DNA from 3 places in the Pelosinus sp. sgz500959 genome. Region 1 is predicted to be linked to each of the others. Evidence: riboswitches for the same ligand, from Rfam matches in the RefSeq annotation. Region 1 holds a riboswitch; each other region holds the start of a gene.

The links. A riboswitch is a leader RNA that binds a small molecule or an ion and turns the genes downstream of it on or off. The one in region 1 is predicted to bind glycine.
Region 2: another riboswitch for glycine. It lies ahead of ACAN52_RS09180 (amino acid permease); the one in region 1 lies ahead of ACAN52_RS15215 (ABC transporter substrate-binding protein).
Region 3: another riboswitch for glycine. It lies ahead of gcvT (glycine cleavage system aminomethyltransferase GcvT); the one in region 1 lies ahead of ACAN52_RS15215 (ABC transporter substrate-binding protein).

What each region holds. Positions count from the first base shown of each region.
Region 1 covers NZ_JBGJZL010000009.1:137,598-143,310, forward strand. The annotation lists gene citG (triphosphoribosyl-dephospho-CoA synthase CitG) at 261-1,625, opposite strand; gene ACAN52_RS15205 (nuclease-related domain-containing protein) at 1,647-2,372, opposite strand; gene fliW (flagellar assembly protein FliW) at 2,624-3,079, shown strand; gene ACAN52_RS15215 (ABC transporter substrate-binding protein) at 3,138-4,304, opposite strand; glycine riboswitch at 4,493-4,594, opposite strand; glycine riboswitch at 4,601-4,680, opposite strand; gene ACAN52_RS15220 (beta-ketoacyl-ACP reductase) at 4,856-5,599, opposite strand.
Region 2 covers NZ_JBGJZL010000005.1:23,692-29,404, forward strand. The annotation lists gene ACAN52_RS09160 (Rpn family recombination-promoting nuclease/putative transposase) at 1-430, shown strand, start outside; gene ACAN52_RS09165 (PLP-dependent aminotransferase family protein) at 743-2,140, shown strand; gene ACAN52_RS09170 (DJ-1/PfpI family protein) at 2,348-3,184, opposite strand; gene ACAN52_RS09175 (hypothetical protein) at 3,270-3,407, shown strand; glycine riboswitch at 3,675-3,771, shown strand; gene ACAN52_RS09180 (amino acid permease) at 4,012-5,400, shown strand.
Region 3 covers NZ_JBGJZL010000005.1:149,022-154,734, forward strand. The annotation lists gene ACAN52_RS09695 (glycosyltransferase) at 1-1,087, shown strand, start outside; gene ACAN52_RS09700 (NDP-sugar synthase) at 1,084-1,848, shown strand; glycine riboswitch at 1,947-2,035, shown strand; gene gcvT (glycine cleavage system aminomethyltransferase GcvT) at 2,191-3,294, shown strand; gene gcvH (glycine cleavage system protein GcvH) at 3,297-3,686, shown strand; gene gcvPA (aminomethyl-transferring glycine dehydrogenase subunit GcvPA) at 3,688-5,034, shown strand; gene gcvPB (aminomethyl-transferring glycine dehydrogenase subunit GcvPB) at 5,031-5,713, shown strand, end outside.

The DNA of each region.
Region 1 (5,713 bases):
GCCAAGCCTTAGTCATTCGTACTTACAATTCATAAAATGAACTATCTTTTGATTATACAAAAAAAATCTCGCTTATGCGAGACTTATTACTATTAATTCGGGGCAACGGAGCTCCCCCAACATCAATCAGCGTCCACCCTAACTCTGACCGATTATTAACTCCGTTGCTTCAAGAATTAGTATATCATAAAACTCATGACTATAAAAGGGAAAATAAACTTTTTTTACTAAATATTCAATATTTTTCTTTCTATTATCCTTTATAATCGATGTAAAAACCACGTCACTGCCAGTAAATCCGCGACACCACCCGGGCTAACATTATGAGCTATAAATTCAAAGTCTAGCTCCTCGCACTTTTTCTTTCCCTCAACAGTTTCCATGCCCCCAGCTGCCAACACATTTTGAACCTGCTGACGTACCCAAATGCGCATTTTATTCGGATCATGTCGATGCATCACCGTTGTATCATCAACACAAGTCATCAAAATTAATAAAGTCTGTACGAGGGCATCATTGATTGATAGCCCTTTATTCAGCCCTTGACGCAGAGCAGGTAATGCCTTATTCCTTACAGCAGGCAGACCATCTTCTAGCTCACCACGAATCCCCGTAATACCATATTGAATATATAGCTTCTCTCCTGCAGTCAGCATGGTTGCCTCTTTATTCGCTGCACACATCAGTTCTTTCTCTACAATTCCTGCCACCATCTGCCTGGTACTCCGCAGTACGCTTTCTGCTGTCACTAGACATTTCTGACCACTAAGCCAGCCTGCTACCCCTGCCATAATTCCTAGCAGAAAAATTAATCCTTTTTGAGTATTGATGCCATTTGTAGCGGCTAACATCGCTTTCTCGCCTTCTAAGCCAACAATTCGCAAAACCGGTAATAAGGATTCGATACTGCCCTCATGAATCATACCCGCCTGAGCGCATCGAGCCATGGGCATGACAAGAGCGGCTGAACTTGCCATGAAGCTATAAAAATCCATATCCTGATGAGCACCTGAATTGACCCGATCAACTAGACCAGGCGCAGGTGTGCATGTTACTTCATAGAGCATGGCTTCAACAGCTAATGTTCCTAATTTTTCAGCGACTGAACTGACCAATCGGGTCTCATAAGCTCGAAAATGATTGAGCATTTTCGCGACTGCCAATTGTATATCTTCCTGTGTATGTTTTTGTTCACGCATACACATTACAGTCTCACAACCACAGACAAAACATCCACGGCTTTGCCCTTGATCTTGACGAGATAAAAGTTGGCCAAATCCATCAAATACATCAATATCTAACAAACGAGCAAAAGGATATTCTTCTTCAATCTCCACCGTAATCTTTTTAATAAACGATCCTATATCCGTTGCTGCCAACAAGGCCTCAGGACCAGTCACTGCATTGACTTGTTCTTCACCAATGACGTTAAGCCGCCTTCTAACGGTTTGTACAGCATAATCTCTAAGCCTTCTCAGGATAGGCAGATCCTTCACAGGACCTGGCATATTGATTGTAATACTAACGAGAGCCGTTGCATACTTTTTTCTAAAATCTTTTTGCCTATTATAGCGAGCCTCTTTCCCGGCTAATATATCTTCTAATGTAATCTGCGGGTTTATCATATCCACACTCCATCTAACTCTCTACTTCTTTTGCACCGATGATATCATTTCAACCACTTTAGCAATTAATGTCTTATTCAAATATTGTCGATTTTTACATGTCAAAATATAATGGTTTAGTCTTTTTGCTGGGAAAATGATTGGAATACTACTGTTTTGAACATTTACATTCACATCTTCATTGGTAAATAATATTATACCTTCAACCCATACATTAATTCCATTCTCTTTTAAAAATTTTGATAATTTATAAACTTGCCCTTTCACTTGCTTCACTGGATTATTCATTTTTTTTGAATAACGGCCGCCACCTCGACCGACTTTAAGTTGCGTCCATTCTGAGGCTTCCGCATCACCAACGATCTTGCCATTATGATTTTTAACTTCAACAATATAAATGCCTTTCATTCCTACAATAATTAAGTCTGTTTCTTGACTATAATTTTGATATGAAATGGTGACATTCGTGAATACATGATAACCTTCAGGAAGTTTTAAAGCCTGAGCTAGCCCCAAATTTTCACCTTTAGCACCAAAGCGAAAAATAACACCTCGCTTAACAAAATAACTTGCAAGTACCATAAACATCATAATCGGCAAAAAATAGTACCACTTATTCACTTGAATTTGTTGGACAAAGATAATATAAAATGAAGTGATGACCAACACAAAAAAAATTAAACCAGCAATTAAATTTCGATTCGCTTTACCACCTAAGTTATTTCTTCCTTTGTGAAAATTAGCCATATTATTCTCCTAAGTTCTTTAAACTTTCCCCACACTCATCATTTATCATTATTTATTATTAATTCTGCCCAAAATCAAAAAAACCTCCATAAAATACAATATTCTCTTTTTTATATTTTAAGAATATTGCATTTATTTCGAAAATGCAAAAGGTTTTTTGATGTTTATGTCGAAGGCTGTCATTAATTAAGATAATTTGAGTCGATTCTATTGATTCTAATGTAATTAAATTAAAAAGGGGCGATGTGAAAATGATCATTCAATCTACACGTTTTGGCGAGTTAGATGTCATGGACACGGACATTATCAAATTCCCTCAAGGTTTACTTGGTTTTCCAGAGGAAAATGCCTTTGTTCTGATCCCCCACCACTCTGATAGCCCATTTGTTTTCTTACAATCAGTCTCAGAACCTAATCTCACATTTATCATGTTGGAAACTTTAAATATCTCAAATGAATATGAATTTTTACTGGATGATGCAGTTCTTGAAGAGTTACATTTATCACCTGATAATCCTCCCCTAGTCTATAACATTGTAACGACGGCAGAAAAAGAAGATGATATGACCGTTAATCTTTTAGCGCCTATTATTATCGATACGAAGCAACGCCTAGCAAAGCAAACTGTTTTAGAAAAAGTCCCTTACCAGACTCGCCATCGTATTTTTCCTGAAGGAACATTAAAGAAAATGAAAGAACTCCAATAAAAAATAAATGGGGTCAGGTTTGACTTGCTTCACAAATCAAACCTGACCCCATATTCCTTTATGGCTTAACAGTCGCCTTAAACATTTGTTTACCATCTTTCATTTCAATAATCACTGCATTTTTTACAGCGTCATGACTTTCATTGAGAGTCGTGGCTCCTGTAATTGCAGGATAATCTTTAGTTGCTGCTAACGCTTCACGAATTTTTTCTGGTTCAACACTATTAGCACGTTTGATGGCATCAATGAGTATGTTCGTTCCATCATAACTAAGTACAGCCATGGCATCTGGCGCTTGTCCATACTCTTGCTTGTAGGCTGCTACAAAAGCTTGTGAAGTTGCACTCGTATCATCCACTGCGTAATGGTTCGTAAAATAAGTATTGTTGAGGGATGCTGGACCTGCAATTTCAACTAGTTTAGGTGAATCCCAACCATCTCCACCAACGATTGGTGCTGTAATACCAAGTTCACGTGCCTGTTTTACAATTTTACCAACTTCTTCATAATAACCTGGAAGATAAATGACTTCAGGATTTAAGGCTTTCACTTTTGTCAAAATGGTTTTAAAATCTTGATCTTTTTGTAAGTAAGCTTCTTCCGCTAAAACACTGCCACCGCCTTTAGCAAATGCATCTTTAAAGAACGAAGCTAAGCCTTTACTATAATCACTACTGCTATCAACGAGCATAACAGCTTTATTAAGTTTCAATGTATTGAGTACAAAATTTGCTCCAACAGTTCCTTGGAAAGGATCAATAAAACATACACGGAAAGTATAATTCTTTACTTTACCAGTTTTTTCATCCACAGTAACCTTTGGATTGGTAGCACCGATTGCCATATAAGGAAGTTTGCTTGCTTCAGCTACGCTAGAAGTAGCAATGGCATTAGAGCTGGAAAAAATACCAGTTACAGCAACGACTCTATCTTGCGTCGCAAGTTTAGTCATCGCATTAGCTGATTCAGAAGGCTCACTTTTATTATCTGCAATGACGGCCTGAAGTTGTTTACCAAGTACGCCGCCTTTCGCATTTGCTTCTTTGATTGCCATCTTTGCTCCATTAGCGGAAGATGTGCCAAACGTTGCATTACCACCAGTCATTTCATTCAAAACACCAATTTTAATATCTTTGGAAGCGGAATTTCCGCACCCAGCTAACACACCAGTCATTAATAAGGCTACCATTGCTAAGACAACTAATTTCAAATTTCCTTTACTCATTCGAAAAATCTCTCCTTTTTTTTGCATTACACGAATTGCATTGATTTTCATCCTTCGACGTACTCTCCCGCTCCCGTACAAAATAAAAGAGCCAAATCACATCATGATTTGACTCTGGATAAACAAATAGGAAACACCAGCAGGTGTTTTCTGCATCACAATAGAAAAATAGCTATTCTTCTATCATGATTTTTGTCTCTGTCCTTTTGCCTGAGAGCTTTGCCAACAAAATAATTTTGTTGTATTTCACCTTCGGCGCCCTATGTGAGGGTCTCTCCAGAGTTCTGTCCATGTACGGTTTCTACTCGGTAATTCGAGTGCCTGAGAGTGTTATTCCTTCGGCGGGCCATTACAGCCTCTCTCCCGTAAACTTCATCCAGATAAACATATGTAGTTTTAGAAAGTACTTTTAAAGCAGTTTCTATTATAAAACAATGTATTGAATTATTCAATGGTAATTATGAAAGTTATTTATTTTTTTTATTTGACCGTATACAAAGGACCTTCCAGATCATCTGGAAGGTCCTGGTGAACATTCACTTTTAATTCAATTATAAAGTGCAAGCACCATCTACACTTAATACTGTTCCATTGATGTACTTAGCATCATCTGACGCCAAGAAGGCAAAAGCTGCTGCAATTTCTTCAGGCTCACCCAAACGTCCTGCAGGAACTTTAACTAAAATCCGATCTTGTAATACTTGCTCAGGAATCTTTTTCACCATATCTGTACCAATAAAACCAGGTGCAACACAATTGAAACGCAAACCAGATTTGGCCATTTCTTTTGCCCATGATTTGGTCATTCCAATTACGCCCCACTTAGTCGCTGCATAATTAGTTTGTCCCATGTTGCCATAAATACCAACTACAGAAGATGAAGTTAACACAACACCTGATTTTTGTTCCAACATAAATGGTAATACTGCAGAAGTACAATTAAATACACCAGTAAGATTTACGGAAATAACTGCATCCCAAGCATCTTTTGTCATTTTCTTCATCATGGCATCTTTTGTGATTCCTGCATTATTAATTAAAACATCAATTTTGCCAAAAGTTTCAATGGCTTTATCAATCATGTTCTTGACACTCTCTGGGCAAGACACGTCAACTTGAACATAAACTGCAGATGATCCTTTTTCTTCTACTTCTTTTACAGTCCCTGAACCATCAGCAAAATCAGCGACAACAATCTTGGCACCTTCTTCTGCAAATCTAAGAGCAGTACATTTGCCAATCCCATTAGCCGAACCAGTAATTAAAACAACTTTATCTTTTAAACCTCTCATCATAAAAACCCCTTCCATTCTATAATCTGTAATCCTGTACCTTAAACTTATGCAAATTTTATGCCAATATTTTTTTTAGCAATAAAGACTGACAAACTCAATCATTATCATCAATCG
Region 2 (5,713 bases), on a different contig from region 1:
TTTTGCGTTATATGATATAAAGACAGGGTATCGTTTAAATCGTGACATTGAGGTTCATTTTTTGGAATTACCGAAATGGAAATCGCTACACATCAAGCCGCAAACACGACTTGAAAAATGGTTAACTTACTTAGGTGGTAGTGCCGATCAGCAAGAAATGGAGGAGATTGTCATGAGTGAGCCTGCTATTCAAAAAGCATTAACAGCGGAAGAAATTTTCCTAAAGCGTGACAAGGAACGTTATCTGTATGAGATGCGTGAAAAGGCATTACGTGATCAGATATCTGCATTACATTATGCTAAAGAAGAAGGGATTCAGCAAGGTAAACGAGAAATTGCATTGCGTATGTTAAGTAAAGGTTCTTCGCTCGAAGATATTGCAGATATTACGGCGTTATCATTAGAACAAGTTATGCAGCTAAAAAACTAAATGAAAAAGGGTGGATTTGCAAGGTCACGGCTTTCCTCCACCAATCAAATCCGAATTTTTTTACAGAAACAGTAAAAAGCTATTTGTCTAGTAATGGACAAATGGCTTTTTTAGCGTTTATGATTAGTTGGGGAGAACCGGATCATTTGTAATGATGAAAAGAGTAGAACTCCAGTCAAGTTTCTGTTAATTTGGCAGGTGTTTTTATGTATGTATGGAATAAAAATGAAGATGATTTAGCTAATTTGGGAAATCGCGGTGAGCAATAATCGTCAACTACTTATAGGCGGTAGTTTTTAAAGGAGGAGTAACATGTACTTATTAGTTGCAGACAGTAAAAAACCACTCTATCAGCAGCTTTACCAGCAAATTCGCGCCAAAATCCTAAGTGGTGAACTCAGCGCGCAGTCCAAACTACCTTCCAACCGCCGCCTCGCGACGGAACTTCATATTAGTAGGAATACTGTGGACACCGCCTATCAGCAACTCTTATCTGAGGGTTATATTGTTGGCAAAAGCCGTAGCGGTTATTACGTAGAAACAATTCATAACACTAAATTTTCTGCGTATACAGAAGTTGTTTCGGACACGCCTGTTGATCAATTGCAGCCGGACAGAATGTTATATGATTTCCGGTATGGCAATCTGAGCCAGCAGACCTTTCCCTTTGCCCAATGGCAACGATTAACTAACCTCTGTTTGCAACAAAACAACGAACAATTTTTGAACTACAGTGACTTTATGGGAGAACCTGGACTACGTCAGGAACTGGTAAAGTATTTATATGAATATCGGGATGTCCGATGTACAGCCGACCAAATATTGATTACTTCTGGAACGATCCATGGACTTACGGTTGTCTGTCAGCTTCTCCGCAAGGTAGCAGACTTCATTGCCATGGAAGATCCTGGTTTCGCTGCTGCCCACTTAGCTTTTACCAATTATGGCTTTCAGGTGCCACTCGTGCCGGTTAATCACCATGGCCTTAACGTTAAAGCATTACGAACCACCAATGCCCAGGCCGTATATGTAACACCTTCACATCAATTCCCTACAGGGCAAATTATGTCCATAACTCGGCGACTGCAGCTTATTGATTGGGCCTATGAACGGGATTCTTTGATTATTGAAGATGACTATAACTGCCACCTACGTTATGATGTAAAACCAGCACCGGCTTTACAAGGATTGGCACCAGATAAAGTAATCTATATCGGTAGCTTCTCCAAGATTCTCTCTCCTTCCTTGCGGATTGCTTATGTGGTATTACCCAAAAGTTTAGCGCTGCGCTTGCAACAAAAAAATGAAAATTATGCTTGTTCAGTGCCTTTGCTTATTCAAAAACCACTAGAACTGTTTTTAAAGGAAAATCTTTTTGAAAGTCACTTGCGGAAAATGCTTCGTCAGTTTAAGAAAAAAAGAGATATTTTGTTGCGAGCATTACAAGAGCATTTCGGCGATGCTGTGACAGTATCCGGGGGAAATGCCGGTCTTCATATTCTATTGCATTTTAATCAGTCAATGTCCTCAGAAAACTTGGTAGAGAAGGCGGTTCAAGCCGGTGTATATATTCGTAGTGAAAATATATGGGTGGAATCCTCGCCCGGTAAAACAGCCCTTGTTCTTTTGGGTTTCGGAGCCATTAAGAACGAGGATATCAATCCGGCTGTCCGATTATTGCGTCAGATTTGGTTAAGTGAGTTGATTTAGAGTTCAAGCTTGGTTATGCAGATAAGGTAAATTTTTTATTTATCAGAGAGTTGGCATATCATTACAAAATAAATACGAACCTTCATAGTGGTTTCTACATTATATAGTAACGCCAGGGAGAAGAGCTTTTTACTGTTTTCCCTGGCGTTATAGCATATTTATATAAGTTCTGGATAAGTAACAATTATCATTTTACTGAATTGCCAGCTAAAATGATGATTCAATAGCTGCTACCGGACATACCTTGTTGCATGGACCTATACCAACACAGTACTCTGGTTCAATCCTAAACTGAGTTTCGCCCTGAACAACGGCACCGTGTGGACAAATTTTCGCGCATTTACCGCATTTGATACATTTATCGGTAATTGTGCGATGGACAGGTAGCCCAGCTAGGCGTCTTTGTACGCTCTTCCAAGCATCTCCGTATTCTAGTATTTCGCCTGCTTTAAAGAAAGCATCACCTCCGACTGTCTTAGCGACGATATACATTGCTGCGTCGTATCCAGCTGTAACTCCAGCTGCCGTGATAATCTGGCCGTTATCAACAAATCTCTCATCTTTCTTCAAGATGATTGTAGGATCTATAGCCAATAAGTCACCAAAGCATAGATGATGTGTTGTTACGGGCAACTTGCTAAGGAGCCCTGCTTTGGCAAGTAATAAGGCTCCGCTACATACGGATAAGGTGATAATCGTATTTTTACTCTGATCTTGCAACCAGTTAATTACCTTGGTATTGGCTAAAAGTTCCTCCGTTATTAGTCCACCAGGTACAACTAAGATATCAATTTCGGGGCAATCGTTAAAATCATATTCTGCCTTAACAACTAATCCGCCTACCATAACGTGCAGATCCTTTTTAGTTTCGCTGACAGTGAAAATCTCATACAGAGTACGCGATGTCTGATATAGAGTTGTCTGCTCTTGGGATGAGATGAAATCTACAGCGGAAAATACATCATAGGGTCCAATAAAATCCGTTGTCTCAGCACCATCAAATAAAAATATGCCTACTTTCAAGGGTAATCCATTATTAGTCATAACTTAGAACCTCCAACATTTATTATCCCGTGCACGTGATAGTTATATTAGATCATATAAACTGTCGCTTGGAGAAGAGCCAGATTTGAAAGACGGAAGGAGGCCAGTAGTTATTGATATAACTTTTTTAGTACGGAAAAAGAGAGCGGAACAGTTACGCGAACATGGACTGGTTATTCAAAGTCCGGCAGGTAATGTAATGAGTCAAGTGACAGTTCTCTGACTCGTTTAAGTGGCCAGCGGGACACTAAGGGACGTTCTTTTTTTGCGGGACACTAAGGGACGTTCTTTTTTTTGTCACAATAAAGTTGTCAAAAAAGGAGCGTCCCTTAGTGTCATAAATGTACATTTTAAGTTGACGTTTGTATAAATAGGTGATAAAGTGTATAACTGTACTGAAAATTTAATACTGAACTTCGTATGAAGATGACGGGAGAGAGATTTTTAATCCACCGAAGATGTAATGCTTTCAGGTAAAAGGACCGTTATTGGACGAAACTCTGGAGAGCCTCAATAGAGCACCGAAGGAGCAAGCTGATGTATTTTAAATCAGTGAATCTCTCAGGTAAAAGGACAGAGCAAATTAGCTGTTTTATTTTGAGGCCAAATTTTATGATTTGGTCTCTTTATGTATTTTTTTAGCTAAATGTAATCATTTGGTTTATTAGTGTATTTGTTGAGGTCAGATTTTATAATCTGGTCTCTTTCTGTGTTTTTTGAGGTCGGTGTTAAATACGTTGGGAGAAATGAACAAATCGTAAGTCTCTAAAATTGGATTTACAGTACTAACAATTAAAAAAAGTAATAGTTAAAAAGGTGGAGTACATATGGTAGAAAATCAAAATTTATCAAGAGGATTGAAAAATCGTCATGTTCAATTATTGGCAATTGGTGGTGCAATTGGTACAGGATTATTTCTAGGGTCAGGTAGATCCATTCATTTGGCAGGTCCGTCTATTTTATTTGCCTATATGATTACAGGTCTAATTTGCTTTTTTGTAATGCGTGCCCTTGGAGAATTATTGCTTTCTAATTTAAAGTATAATTCTTTTGTCGATTTTGTACGTGAGTATATGGGAGATCGAGCGGCATTTATTACGGGATGGACCTACTGGTTTTGCTGGATTTCACTGGCTATGGCTGATGTAACGGCTGCTGGTCTTTATATACAGTACTGGTTTCCGAGTATTGCACAATGGGTTCCCAGTCTTATCATTCTTATGATTTTGCTGATTATGAATCTTACTGCTGTGAAGTTATTTGGTGAAATGGAATTTTGGTTTGCTTTAATCAAAGTAGTTGCCATTATGGCGTTGATTGTAATTGGTACATTTATGATTATTAAAGGTTTTTCTACCGATGCTGGTGTATCTAGCTTTAGTAACCTTTGGAGTTATGGTGGTTGGATGCCTAATGGTTTAAGCGGTTTTATCCTTTCTTTTCAAATGGTTGTATTTGCTTTTACGGGAATCGAATTAGTTGGCTTAACCGCTGGTGAAACAGAAGATCCAGAAAATGTTATACCTAAAGCCATCAATAATATTCCAATCCGAGTGATTCTGTTCTATATTGGAGCGCTTCTTGTCATTATGAGCATATACCCTTGGACTTCCATTAGTCCAGAACGAAGCCCTTTTGTTCAAGTTTTTTCTGCAGTGGGAATCGCAGCTGCAGCAACAATTGTAAACTTTGTTGTCCTAACATCGGCTGCATCTGCTTGTAACAGTGGTATTTTTAGTACAAGTCGCATGGTTTACTCTCTGGCAAAAGAAAATAATGCACCTGAATCAATGAAAAAATTGACTTCTAACCAAGTACCTGCGAATGCAACAATCGTCTCTACATTTGTCGTCTTGATTGCGGTTATCCTGCAATATATTATGCCAGAAGGAATCTTTGTATTAATTACCAGTATATCAACATTTTGTTTTATTTTTATTTGGGCAATTATCACGATTTGTCATCTGAAATATCGGAAAACCAATCCTGCACTTGCTGCTAAAAGCAAATTCAAAATGCCGCTATATCCGATCATTAACTATGTAATTTTAGCATTTTTTGCTTTTGTTCTAGTTACCTTGGCACTTAATGAGGAAACTCGTGTAGCACTGTTTATAACCCCAGTGTGGTTTATAATGCTTGGTGTGATTTATAAGATTGTTAAATCGAAAGCAGAAGAGGCCGAGGACGAAAATCGTTTAGTAGAAGGTGTTTAAATAACGCCAGCACGATACATTAAAGTGAAAAATCTATAAAGTTATAAGCTATCCGAGTTTGAAAGAACCTGTCTTGTTAGATAGCTTTAGATGAAATTGGCCATGGGGGATGAGTATAGAGGAGAGTTATATAAATCAGCAAATAATGACATCATCACCAGCTGGTGGACCAACTACTGAAGCCAAAAAACTATGGATGAACTATCATTCCTTAAATAAAAAAATGATAGTATGTTTAAAAAACGGGATATGGATAATTTTGATAAATGTGAAAACATAGGGGACAGTAAACTTGTCCCCTGAGCAACTTATT
Region 3 (5,713 bases), on a different contig from region 1:
TAAATTAGTTTCTATTATTAAAGACTTTGGAATCCATGTCATTGAAGTGGAAGATATGCCTGAGGTGGAAGTTTATAATGATGAGCAACGGCGATTAAATATGCCAAAAGAAGAAATGACTACAAAAATGAAAGAAGTAATGAACGCAATTGCTAAAATTGAAATTGAGATCGGGAAAAGAGAACAGCCCAATCTTATTCTTAGTGGTACTCTTAGTGGATCACGAACGGCTCAGCAATTGGGAATACCTTCTATGATGGTATTTTTGCAGCCGCATGGAGAGAAAACTTTTCAGATGCTCGCCGATAGACTGCAAGGTAATGGACAAGAAGAATCGGAAAAAATAATAGACGGAATGATTGATGTCTTTAAAATGGCAGATATCATTATTCTAGAAGGTATGCCAGAGATCAGTGGCGGAATAACATTTGAAGATTTTGGGCAGAAATTCATGGGCATAAAAGAGAAGATTAGATTTACTGGTCCCTTATTAATAGAGTACCCTGATCAATTGCCGGAAAAGGAAGACTTAAAGCAAATGCATATGGGTGATCGAAATAAATTGATGGTTTACATAACAATCGGTGGGGGTTCATCGCTGATTGGGGAACAATTTTTAAAGATTGTATTAGATGCTCTGAGATTAATACCGGAGGTAACAGGGATTATCGCTACTGGTATGGTAATCCAACCTGAAGTTATCTTACAGTATGATCCACCAAATAATGCGATGATTAAAGGCTATGTTCCAGGGACTGAAATGATCAAGGCCAGCGACGTCACTGTTTTTCATGGTGGATCGTCCACCTTGATGACATGTATTGCTTGTGGAACACCTGCTGTGGTAGTACCTTCCATAGGAGAACAAGAGGACAATGGTGCTGTCCTTTCTGAGTATGGTGCGGGAATCGTATTAAACAAAGCAACATTAACAGCTGATATTTTGGTGAAGGCAATACAAAATATTATCAATAATCCCAGTTATCGCAGAGGAGCTGAGCATCTCAAATCATTAGGAGAAAAATATGGAGGAAGCAAAGTAGCCGCTGATTGGGCAGAAACATTAATGGAGGGAAGTTCTCAATGAAGGCATTGATTTTAGCGGCTGGTAAAGGAACAAGATTACGTCCAATTACTGATTATATACCAAAACCCATGGTGCCATTACATGGTAAGCCACTACTTGAATGGATACTACTGTACTTGATCTCTTATGGCATACGTGAGTATATATTCGCTATCAGTTACTTGGGCGAACAGATTGAGAATTATTTTGGTAATGGAGAAAGATGGGGTATAAACATTCAATATAGTCGTGGCTTGGTGCCTGCAGGTAAGGCGGGAGAGGTTTGGCGTGCCCGTGACCGATTACATGAGGAAGAACATTTTTTAGTTATACCAGGAGATACAATTTGTCACTTAGATTATCATGACTTGATCGAATTTCACAGGCAGCACAATGGGATGGTATCAGTCGCTTTGTCAACTCGATACCGTTTGGAAGTAGGACTGGCGGAGATCGATAGTCATAATAAAATAATAAATTTTCTTGAAAAAGAAAACTTGGATCGTCCAATCAGTACAGGAACTTATTTATTAGAAAAAACAATTTTTCCCTATATTGAAAGATTTAATCCAGATAAGAGGGAAGTTGATTTGCCAGGTGATGTTTTCCCCGTTTTATTACATGAAAGAGAGGAGGTATATGGTTTTATCCAGGATTATGATTGGTGGGATATTGGAAAAATCAATGATTATGAAGCCTTAGCCAAGATGCCTAAACAAGAAGCTGAGCATATAGTATATAAGTCCACCTCAACCATCGATAGCAAAAAATGTGATCAGTAAGATATAAGGGGACAAAATTGCAAGGATGAAATAATGTTGACACAAATTAACTAATTTGTTAGAATATTTATAAATGTGAAAAAACAATAATGTGTAGAATGATGGTTATGGGAGAGATCGCAAACTGCGGCGCCGAAGGAGCAAGAACTTTGTCAAACTCTCAGGCAAAGAGGACCGTAACCTGACTATACTCTGGAGAGCACGCCCGTAAAATGGGCGTCACCGATGGGGAGCCTAGTTAGGCAAAACTCTCAGGTACAACAGACAGAGACAAAGGTGGATTCGTCCGCCTTTGTCTCTGTCTTTATTTTTAAAAAACAATAAAGAAGAGGAGGATGGATTATGACAGTAGGGCGCAAGACACCTCTATATGAAACTCATTTAAAATACGGTGGCAAAATTGTTGAATTTGGAGGTTGGTTATTGCCAGTTCAGTATACTGGGATTTTAGAGGAGCATCGAGCAGTGAGGGAAAAAGCTGGTTTATTTGATGTTTCACACATGGGTGAGGTTCGTGTTAAAGGACCCGATGCTTTCCTTTATGTACAAAATTTAGTCACCAATGATATAGCGCGCCTCGTCAATCATAAAATACAGTATACGCCAATGTGCTACTCAGATGGTGGTGTTGTTGATGATTTGTTGATTTATAAATATAGTGACGAGGAATACCTATTAGTCATTAATGCCGCTAACATTGAAAAAGATTGGGAGTGGATGGTAGAGAATAAAAGGGAATTTGATATAGAACTAATAAATCAATCTGACCAGACAGCCCAGCTAGCTCTGCAAGGTCCTTTGGCACAGAGTATTTTGAGTCAATTGACTGATGCTCCTCTTGCCGAACTAGAGTATTATTGGTTTTTACCTAAGGTCATGGTGGCAGGTAAGGAAACTCTTGTATCAAGAACTGGTTATACTGGGGAAGATGGTTTTGAAATTTATTGTCGTCCAGAAGATGCTGCTGCCTTATGGGAGTGCATCATGAGCATTGGTAAGTCTTATGGTTTGTTACCTGCAGGCCTCGGTTGTCGAGATACCTTGCGTTTTGAAGCTTGTCTGCCCCTTTACGGGCATGAATTGTCGAAGGATATTTCACCATTAGAAGCAGGGATTGGCTTCTTTGTGAAGCTGGATAAAGGTGATTTTAACGGTTCTGCCGCTTTGGCTCTACAAAAGAAAAATGGTTTGAAACGTAAAGTTGTCGGTTTTATTGTGACTGGGCGGGGAATTGCTCGAGCAGAATATCCAGTAATAGCTGACGGGCGATGGATTGGGACTGTTACCACAGGAAGCTATTCGCCAAGTTTAGATAAAAATATGGGGCTTGCTTTAGTAGAAGCTGAGTTTGCTGCAGTAGGACAGGAATTTGAGATAGAGATTCGTGGTAAAAGGGTAGCTGCCCAGGTCATTCCTAAGCCATTTTATAAAAGAGAGGGGAAATAAGGATGAAAATTCTAGCAGAATTAAAGTATTCTCGGGACCATGAGTGGGTAAAAATTGAGGGCAATCGCGCGAGGATCGGAATAACTGATTATGCGCAATCTCAGCTTGGAGATGTGGTTTTTGTTGAGGTGCCGACTATTGATAGCCATATTGCTGTAGGGATGGGTTTCTCGGTAGTCGAGTCAGTAAAAGCCGTATCTGATATTTATGCACCTGTTGGCGGCGTAATTGTAGAAGTCAATGAGGCCCTTACGGATGCCCCTGAAATTATGAATGAAGATCCTTACGGTGAGGGGTGGCTAGCTGTCATCGAAATGGACGCTGAAACTGATCTGGGAGAATTACTAAGTAGTGATGAATATGAAGAATTGATAGGGGCGGGAGGTCAGTAACATGACATGGAGCTATTTACCTCATACCCAAGAAGATCGACGTACTATGCTCAATGCAATTGGTGTAGAGAGAGTAGAAGAACTTTTTAGTGATATTCCAGCACAGTTATTATTTAATCATCCTCTGCAATTACCTGCTGCCATGTCAGAACTGGATTTGGTGAAATCCTTACAAAAGTTAGCAGGGGTTAATGTCAACCTTCAAGATTATACCTGTTTTTTGGGTGCAGGGGCTTATGATCACTATATACCCAGTGTAATTGACCATGTGATAAGACGTTCTGAGTTTTATACGGCTTACACTCAATATCAACCAGAGATTTCTCAAGGGTACTTACAGGCTTTATGGGAATACCAGAGCATGATCTGTCAGCTAACAGGGATGGAAGTTTCCAATGCTTCCATGTATGACGGTGGTACGGCTTTAGCAGAGGCTGCTATGATGGCTTGCAGTGTTACGGGTCGCAGTGAGGTGCTGGTCGTAAATACAGTGCATCCTCATTATCGCAGCGTCCTCACTACCTATGGAATGGATCGGGGCTATACAATCACAGAGTTTGGTTATGAAGATGGTACTGGGAGTCAGAAAGAAATTACCTCGCTCATTAATAAACAGATTGCTGCTGTTATCATCCAATCACCTAATTTTTTTGGGTGCATCGAAGATATAAAAAAACTGGCTGACTTGGCTCATGCTCAAGGAGCATTGCTAATCGTAGCCGTTGACCCTATTTCTCTCGGGATTCTAGAAGCGCCCGGTGTATTGGGTGCTGATATCGTGGTGGGGGAAGGTCAATCCATGGGCCTTGCGACTGCTTTTGGTGGTCCTTATCTAGGCTTTTTTGCGACAACGGAAAAATTAATGCGTAAAATGCCTGGTCGTATTGTAGGGCAAACGGTGGATCACGATGGAAATAGAGGGTTCGTGTTAACCTTACAGGCGAGAGAGCAACACATTCGTCGGGAAAAAGCCACTTCTAATATCTGCTCTAATGAAGCCTTATGTGCTTTGACAGCTGCCGTATATTTGAGTGCTGTTGGTAAGGAAGGATTACATCGGGTGGCTGAATTATCACTGCAAAAAGCTCATTATGCCTATCGTGAACTGACTAAGTTAGAAGGAGTCACTGCTGTATTTGGAGCGAGCTACTTTAAAGAATTTGTGATACGCTGCCCAAAATCCATTGCTGAAATTAATAAAGAATTATTGCAGGAAAAAATCATTAGCGGATTGGATCTTGGCCTTTATTACCCAGAACTTAAAAACTGTATGTTACTGTGCATAACGGAAAATCGGACACAGGAAGAGATTAGCCGTTTGGTAGAAAAATTGGGGGCGATGGTATGAGGAAAACTAAATCCTTGATTTTTGAAATAGGGAAAGCAGGGCGCTGTGCTGTAGATTTGCCTACATGTGATGTACCAGAAGAAGAGATTACCACACTCATTCCCCAAGAATTTTTGCGGAAAAATCCTGCTGCCCTGCCAGAAGTCAGTCAACTGGATTTGATGCGCCATTATACTCAATTATCTCAGCGAAATTTCGGAGTCGATTCAGGGTTCTATCCCTTGGGTTCTTGCACCATGAAGTATAATCCAAAAGTGAATGAAGACATTGCTCGTTATCCAGGTTTTGCTTTGATTCATCCTCTGCAGCAGCCTGAAACGGTGCAAGGTGCATTAGAACTACTTTATGATATGGAGCAGTATCTTGCTGAAATTTCAGGAATGGATGCTGTTACTATGCAGCCAGTTGCTGGTGCCCATGGTGAATTGGTAGGGTTAAAACTCATTCGGGCCTATCATCGTCACCGAGGAGAAAGGAGAAATAAAGTCATTGTGCCTGACTCCGCTCATGGTACTAACCCTGCCTCGGCGGCGGTATGCGGGTTAGAAATCGTGGAAATCAAATCAAATCCAGATGGATCGATCAATTTAGATGCACTCCGCGCAGTGGTAGGGCCAGATACAGCGGCTCTCATGCTAACCAATCCCAGTACCCTAGGATTGTTTGAAACCAAGATTGA